Regions from separate parts of the Enterobacter cloacae complex sp. IR5418 genome, predicted to be linked through region 2. Evidence: predicted binding sites of a transcription regulator. Region 2 holds the regulator's gene; the other holds the start of a gene.
The links. The regulator PhoB, encoded in region 2, activates phosphate uptake and scavenging genes when phosphate is short. The targets are predictions, from matches to a motif close to CTGTCATAAAACTGNCNNAT.
Positions count from the first base shown of each region.

Region 1: kdgR (DNA-binding transcriptional regulator KdgR) is a predicted target of PhoB. The motif match lies at 2,576-2,595, and genes of this name have one in related genera.

Region 1 covers NZ_JBMKHS010000015.1:20,463-24,659, reverse strand. The annotation lists partial or broken gene ACOTX7_RS13245 (DUF2627 domain-containing protein) at 1-58, opposite strand, end outside; gene ACOTX7_RS13240 (YebO family protein) at 728-1,012, opposite strand; gene mgrB (PhoP/PhoQ regulator MgrB) at 1,087-1,230, opposite strand; gene ACOTX7_RS13230 (YobH family protein) at 1,391-1,630, shown strand; gene kdgR (DNA-binding transcriptional regulator KdgR) at 1,693-2,484, opposite strand; gene ACOTX7_RS13220 (MFS transporter) at 2,663-4,036, shown strand; gene htpX (protease HtpX) at 4,088-4,197, opposite strand, start outside.
Region 2 covers NZ_JBMKHS010000002.1:32,879-37,075, forward strand. The annotation lists gene sbcC (exonuclease subunit SbcC) at 1-477, opposite strand, end outside; gene sbcD (exonuclease subunit SbcD) at 474-1,679, opposite strand; gene phoB (phosphate response regulator transcription factor PhoB) at 1,867-2,556, shown strand; gene phoR (phosphate regulon sensor histidine kinase PhoR) at 2,578-3,873, shown strand.

The sequences.
Region 1 (4,197 bases), on a different contig from region 2:
AGCGGTATTCAACGACAACGTGTTTACTCAGGACTTCTTTACTGAAAATGCCACACATAAACAGAACTGTACCTCGTTTGACCCAAAACGTGTTATCACACACAACGTTTAATATGGCAAGCCATTTTTAAACGTGTCTCGATCCGCCGCACAAATTCAGGCTTTACTTCATAACAATCTGCACAGTTATGCGAATTGTCTAATGAGGCACCACCTGACCTGACTGCCCGCAGGGTGCAATGACGCGCCCTGTAATCAAAGACTTTTTAAACATAGCTCAATCATTTCAAAGCGTCCATCCCAATCCCTGATTTTCTTAAAAGTAATGACTGAGTTAGAACATTTTGTGAAAAGTTATGCTGAAAACATTGCAACGCACCAATGTGTGACAGGGAATATACGATGTTAATTCCATTTTGCTAACTGTATTAAAATCCACCATTTAATAAGCGTTATTCTGCACCAAAATAATGAAATTTTTATGACTCTGCCTCAAAAGAAGGCAAGCAAAACGTTTCGATAAAAATAAAACACTTCAGGAAAGATAAAGCACACTCTTTATTCAACGAAACCGTAATTGTTGAATAAGGATAAATATTCGCCAATTTTCAGTATGCTGAAACAATAGTTAACGGCTGCTTAATTACATGCAGAGATGTTGAGGGGCACATTTGATTAGGGAGGGGATTTACGCCGTACGTCAGGCCACCTCCCCGCTCCGGGCAGACTATCGTTCGGCTACCAGACGAATGAAGTCTTCCTCGTCTTGTTGAGCAACGGCGTCCTTCGCTACCTCTTTCGCTTCCGGCTCGTTGGCTTCACACAAACGACGCAGCAACGCATTCTGCCGTTTCTGCTGATCGAGCAATGCTTCCAGCAGCTCAACCTGCTCGTTGGTGCGGGAGCTGGCGCGGTTAACAAAGAACCACAGCACCAGCCCAACGACCAGCACCACCAAAGACATGACCAGGGATGCAATGCTCAGCAGCCCCGAATTCAGTAACTCACCCATTTCACCACCTCAGTAAAAACCGCCATTTTACCACTGCCGCCACGTAAGGACATCACTCAGCGTAAAAATGGCCTCTACCAGGGGATAAATTTATTGATTGAACAAATGCCGCTAAAGAACTGTACATCCTGATCGCACATCACATTGATAGTCTGCGTCCACAGCACCACGCATGCTATCAACACGATAATCAGAATTACCCAGCGTATTTTTTTCACTCCACACTCCGTCTTATGACCTGATGCAGCCAGGTTATCACGGTTATCTTAAACAGGGGCTAACTGTACCTTCAACAGACTCTTTTCGGAATCGTGCACTTGTTTCACTGCGTAAACCCGTTACGCTTACTCCATGACAACAAAGAAAAAAGAGGCAACGATGCGTTTACTTATTCGTACGGTAATTGTACTGGCCATTGTGTGGATCGGCCTGTTATTAAGTGGGTATGGCGTACTTATGGGGAGCAAAGAAAATGCCGCGGGTCTGGGTATCCAGTGTAAATATCTCACCGCCCAGGGGGTAAGCACGGCACAGTACATCCATTCAGACAGCGGGATCATCGGGTTAACCAACTGTCCTGTGCTGCGAAAATCATCTGTTGTGGTTGATAACGGCTAATCAGCGCTGAATTTTGCTTACAAAAACGCCGCACTGTTGCGGCGTTTTTGTTGGGTCGTCGATCAGAACGGATAGTCGTTATAGCCCATCTGCTCTGAAATTTTGCGCGCTGCGGTATGCAGAATCGCCACATATTCATGAAGACGCTCTTCGGAGAAACGCAGCGTTGGGAACGAAATGCTCAGGCCCGCAATGACAACGCCGAAGCGGTCAAATACCGGCACACCGATGCAACGTAGCCCCTCTTCCTGCTCTTCGTTATCTTCCCCATAACCCTGCTCACGCACCTGATCCAGCACGCTCAGCAGTTCATCCGTACTCGTAATCGTGCGGTCGGTGCTGCGTTTATATTCCACACCGTCAAGGATTTGCTTCACCTCTTCGCGATCGCGCCAGGCCAGCAGCACTTTACCAATTGCGGTGCTGTACAGCGGGTTACGACGACCGATGCGTGAATACATGCGCAGGTTGTACATAGAGTCAATTTTGTGGATGTAAACAATGCTGTCTTCATCCAGTGCGCCAAGGTGAATGGTCTCTTTCGTCAGCCGCGAAAGTTCGCGCATCTGAATGTCTGCGCTGCGGATCAGATCCACGTTTTGCAAGGCGCGGGCACCCAGTTCAAACAGTTTCAGGGTCAGAGAATATTTTTCTGATTCTCCTTCCTGCGCGACATAACCCAATGATTTCATCGTCTGCAAAAAGCGATAAACGGTGCTTTTCGACATCATCACACGCTGCGACAACTCTGTAATACCAATTTCACGCTCTTCTCCGAGCGCCTGCAAGATGCCAAACACCTTCAGCACGGAAGAAACAGAATCTGGCTGCTTATCCAAATCTGCGATTGCCATTTATCACCTCATGGAGAGTGTTTTATAAAAATCAGAACCGGTTTTTATTATAAATTCGTGTGATGCGTGCTGCAATCTGTCTGGCTTTACTTCGTTACAAATCTGCGACATAAAACCGAAATAACGATGCTAAAATAGTTACCCTGAAAATAATTTCACGTTGAGTCATTCTTTTCCCATGCAAAAAAACGTTTCTGATGGCCTGCCCTTACCGCAACGGTATGGGGCAATTGCCACTATTGTCATCGGTATTTCGATGGCTGTCCTTGACGGTGCGATTGCCAACGTGGCGCTTCCTACCATTGCCAAAGACCTTAATGCTTCTCCCGCAAGCTCCATCTGGATTGTTAATGCGTACCAGATAGCGATTGTGATTTCCCTTTTGTCGCTCTCATTCCTGGGCGATATGTTTGGTTATCGCCGGGTTTACCAGTGTGGGCTGGTGGTCTTTACCCTCACCTCGCTCTTCTGTGCTCTTTCCGATTCACTGCACACCCTTACGCTTGCGCGTATCGCACAGGGTTTTGGCGGCGCGGCGCTGATGAGCGTGAATACGGCCCTGATACGACTCATCTATCCTCATCGCCATCTTGGGCGCGGCATGGGCATTAACTCTTTTATTGTGGCCGTGTCGTCTGCCGCCGGGCCGACGATTGCCGCCGCCATTCTGTCCGTTGCCTCGTGGCAGTGGCTGTTTGCCATTAACGTGCCGCTGGGCGTTGTGGCGATCGTCTTCGCCCTGCGCTATTTGCCGGAAAATGGCCCGAAAAGCGCCATGCCGCGTTTTGATCTGCCCAGCGCAGTGATGAACGCGCTGACGTTCGGCCTGCTGATTACCGCGCTCAGCGGTTTTGCACAGGGGCAGTCTCTGACGCTGATCGCCGCAGAAATCGTTGCCATGCTCACCGTCGGCTTTTTCTTCGTGCGGCGTCAGCTGGCCCTGCCGGTGCCATTATTACCTGTCGATTTACTGCGTATTCCGCTGTTTTCGCTCTCCATTTGTACCTCCATTTGTTCGTTCTGCGCCCAGATGCTGGCGCTGGTTGCGCTGCCGTTCTTTTTACAGAGCGTGCTTGGTCGTTCGGAAGTGGAAACAGGCTTGCTGCTCACCCCCTGGCCTCTGGCAACCATGGTGATGGCCCCGCTGGCCGGTTACCTTATTGAGCGAGTTCATGCCGGACTGCTGGGGGCGATTGGGCTGGTCGTCATGGCGGTGGGACTGTTTGCGCTGGCGCTCCTGCCCTCCTCACCGGGAGATCTGGATATTATCTGGCGCATGATCCTCTGCGGGGCCGGTTTTGGACTGTTCCAGTCTCCCAATAACCACACGATCATCACCTCGGCCCCACGTCATCGCAGCGGTGGCGCCAGCGGGATGCTGGGTACGGCAAGATTGTTAGGGCAAAGCACCGGGGCCGCCATGGTGGCGTTGATGTTTAACCTTGCCGGGCAGAATGCGACACACGTTGCGCTGGTTACCGCAGGGACACTGGCGACCCTCGCGGCGATCATTAGCGGCATTCGGGTCACCCAGCCAAAGGCGCAGGCATAAAAAAACCGGGCGGAGAAGCTCTCCTGCCCGGTTTTTTTCAACCCGATTGCCTTACTTCAGGTATTCGCCGCTACGCAGCGCTTCAATACGTTTATCCAGCGGCGGGTGAGACATAAACAGTTCGCTCAGCGATTTTGATTTACCGTTGATGCAGAAGGCCA
Region 2 (4,197 bases):
GGCAAACTGCCCCTGGGAGAGCAACATCGAACGGGTAAAGCGACCGTAGTCCAGCCCGGTCAGCGCGGCGGTTTGTTCCAGCTTATCCGTGACCTTATCCGCCAGGATTTTTCCATCCTCACAGCGGGCCAGCTCCACGCGCGGTGCCTGTAAGTTCCCGTCCGGCTGGTTGCGGGCGCGGTTCTGGCTCCAGAAAGCGCGATATGCCACGCCTTTCACCTCAAACTCCACCTCTGCCAGACACTCTGCGGTATCGCGCGTCATCAGGTCGTTTTGCGCCTGGGAGACCTTATTCAGACGCGGCGTTTCGTGGTACAGCGCCAGGCAGATGGCGTCGAGCAGCGTGGTTTTCCCCGCGCCGGTGGCGCCAGTGATGGCAAACAGCCCGTTGCTGGCGAACGGCTCCGCGGTGAAATCAATTTTCCACTCGCCTTTGAGCGAGTTCAGGTTTTTCAGACGCAGGCTCAGAATTTTCATGCGTTTTCTTCCTCGTCATTGAGGGCGTGCAGCGTCTGAATAAACAGCTCGTTCAGCCTGACGCGTCTGGCGTCGTCCATCTCTTCATGCGCCAGCCGCCGCTCGAATACCTCTTCTGCCCGAAGTTCACTTAGCGTTTCACGTTGGGCGCTCAGCAGAATTTTCTCGCGCTGTTCGCGGCTGCGGCGCACCAGCAGCACCTCTACCGGCAAATCTTCGGTCAGCGCCTGAATTTTTCGCTGCATATCATGCAGGTACTCATCAGTGGTGATTTCAATATCCAGCCAGACTGGCGGATCAAGCTCTGCGCCGCGCCATTGCTCAAGCTGTTCCGTAATCGCGGCAAGATCGCCTTTCAGCACCGCCAGCGGCTGGGTGACCGGCACCTCCAGCGTCTCGACGGCGCTGAGTTTGCCGTCGGTGAAGCTCACCAGATGCACGGACTTGGCCTTACCGGTTTCATCGAAACTGAGCGGAACAGGGGAGCCACAGTAGCGGATATGCTCGCAGCCGCCGATGACCTGCGCCCGGTGGATATGCCCGAGAGCAATGTAGTCGGCGGGCGGGAAGTTCTGCGCCGGAAACGCGTCCAGCGTACCGATATAGATCTCGCGCACCGCGTCACTCTTACTGGCCCCGACGGTGGTGAGGTGTCCGGTGGCAATGATCGGAATGGCCTGTTCGCCGCGCAGGGCACAGGCTTGCGTATGCTGCTGGTGATAATAGTGGGTGATGGCCTGCAACAGATGCTGCTGTTTTTCGCTGCCGGACAGACCGGCCTGGCTTTGCACGATATCGCGCGGGCGTAAAAACGGGATTGGGCACAGCACCGCGCCCGGCGTGCCGTCGCGTTTTTTCAGGATCTGCGGCGCGTGTCCGGCGCTGGCCACCACGGTGGTATTGAGGAACGCCAGAATGTCGCGGGATTCATTCAGCGTCGCCACGGAGTCATGGTTTCCGGCGACAATCACCAGGTGACAACCGGTTTGCTGGAGGTTGACCACAAAACGGTTGTACAGCTCACGCGCATAGCTCGGCGGCGATCCGGTATCGAAAATGTCGCCCGCCACAATAATTGCGTCCACCTCATGAGCCTGAGCCGTCTCCAGCAGCCAGTTCAGGAACGCGTCATGTTCCGCGGCGCGGCTTTTGCTGTAAAAATTTTGACCCAGGTGCCAGTCTGAGGTGTGAAGTATGCGCATAAGAGATCCGTGGCAATAATAAGAAAGCAGGATTATAAACTTTCGGGGAACGGAAAATAACCGCTGTAATAAAACAACAGTTTGCCATTTATAGTGGTAATGTTTTTCATAAATCTGTCATAAATCTGACGCATAATGACGCCGCATCACAGACTTGTAACTTAAATACGATAAGACAGGGCAAAGTATGGCGAGACGTATTCTGGTCGTAGAAGATGAAGCTCCGATCCGTGAAATGGTGTGCTTCGTGCTTGAACAAAATGGCTTCCAGCCGGTTGAAGCGGAAGATTATGACAGCGCGGTGAATCAGCTGAATGAACCCTGGCCCGATCTGATCCTGCTGGACTGGATGCTGCCTGGCGGTTCCGGATTGCAGTTTATCAAGCATATCAAACGCGAGGCGATGACCCGCGATATCCCGGTGGTGATGCTCACGGCGCGCGGCGAGGAAGAGGATCGCGTGCGCGGTCTGGAAACCGGCGCGGACGATTACATCACCAAACCGTTCTCCCCGAAAGAGCTGGTGGCGCGTATTAAAGCCGTGATGCGCCGAATTTCACCGATGGCGGTGGAAGAGGTGATTGAGATGCAGGGTCTGAGTCTGGATCCCACTTCACACCGGGTCATGACCGGTGAAAACCCCCTCGATATGGGGCCAACCGAATTTAAACTCCTGCACTTCTTTATGACACACCCGGAGCGCGTTTACAGCCGCGAACAGTTGCTGAATAACGTCTGGGGAACTAACGTCTATGTCGAAGACCGAACGGTTGACGTCCATATTCGCCGCCTGCGTAAAGCACTGGAACTGAGCGGCCACGATCGCATGGTACAGACGGTCCGCGGCACGGGTTATCGTTTCTCGACCCGTTTCTGAACAATGACAGGAGTGTGACGCGTGCTGGAACGTCTGTCATGGAAAAGGCTCGTCTTTGAACTGATCTTATGTTGTATTCCGGCCCTCATTCTGGGGGCTATTTTTGGCTATCTGCCGTGGTTTTTACTGGTGGCCGTGACGGGATTGCTCGTCTGGCATTTCTGGAATTTACTGCGTCTCTCCTGGTGGCTATGGGTCGACAGAAGTATGACCCCCCCGCCGGGAAGCGGAAGCTGGGAACCGCTACTCTACGGCCTGCACCAGATGCAGATGCGTAATAAAAAGCGCCGTCGCGAGCTGGGAAGCCTGATCAAACGCTTTCGCAGCGGTGCGGAGTCGCTGCCGGATGCGGTGATCCTGACAACAGAAGAAGGGACGATCTTCTGGTGTAATGGCCTCGCACAACAGCTGCTGGGCCTGCGCTGGCCGGATGATAATGGCCAGAACATCCTGAACCTTCTGCGTTATCCCGAGTTCACGCTGTATCTGAAAAAGCGGGATTTTTCCCGCCCGCACAACCTTAAGCTCAATAACGGTCGCCATCTGGAAATCCGCGTGATGCCCTACAGCGATCGCCAGTGGCTGATGGTGGCACGTGACGTTACCCAGATGCACCAGCTTGAGGGCGCTCGCCGCAACTTCTTTGCTAACGTCAGCCACGAGCTGCGTACGCCATTGACGGTGCTTCAGGGCTACCTGGAGATGATGCAGGAGCAAACGCTTGAGGGGGCGCCGCGTGAGAAAGCGCTGCATACCATGCGTGAGCAGACGTTCCGCATGGAAGGGCTGGTTAAACAACTGCTGACGCTTTCAAAAATTGAGGCCGCCCCGTCGCTGGCGCTAAATGACATCATTGATGTGCCGATGATGTTGCGGGTGGTGGAGCGCGAAGCCCAAACGCTGAGTCATAATCAGCACACGCTGGCTTTTGACGTTGATAACACGCTGAAAGTGCTGGGCAGTGAAGATGAGTTGCGGAGCGCTATCTCAAACCTGGTCTATAACGCCGTGAATCATACCCCGAAAGGGACGCATATTACGGTGCGCTGGCAGCATACCCTGGCGGGGGCTGAGTTTAGCGTCGAGGACAACGGGCCGGGGATTGGGCCTGAACACCTTCCGCGTCTCACCGAACGGTTCTACCGGGTGGATAAGGCGCGCTCGCGGCAGACCGGCGGGAGCGGACTGGGGCTGGCTATCGTGAAGCATGCCGTCAGCCACCACGAAAGCCGGCTCAATATCGAAAGTACCCTGGGTAAGGGCACGCGCTTTAGTTTCGTTATCCCGGAACGATTAATTGCCAAAAAGCGCGCCTGACGGCGAGTGTGTCAGGCTACCTTTCCACGGGCCAGCGATTGCTGGCCCGTTTGCTTTGCAGTCAAGCGAAACGCGAATGAATATTATACGGCTGGTGCTTTTTTGTTCGCATGATTAGCCATGAGTTTTTCTTATATATGGCATATAATGTTGGTCTGCATTTTCATGCTGGCATATTGTTCTGGTTTTACGATCCCTTCTTGCCTTTAAACGTTATAAGCGTTTAAATTGCCCCCCATATACTGTCAGACCGACTGTATTTGCGTGGTAAATCGAAAAACTATTCTTCGCCACGCCAGGACGGGAGCATATCCCGCTGAAATT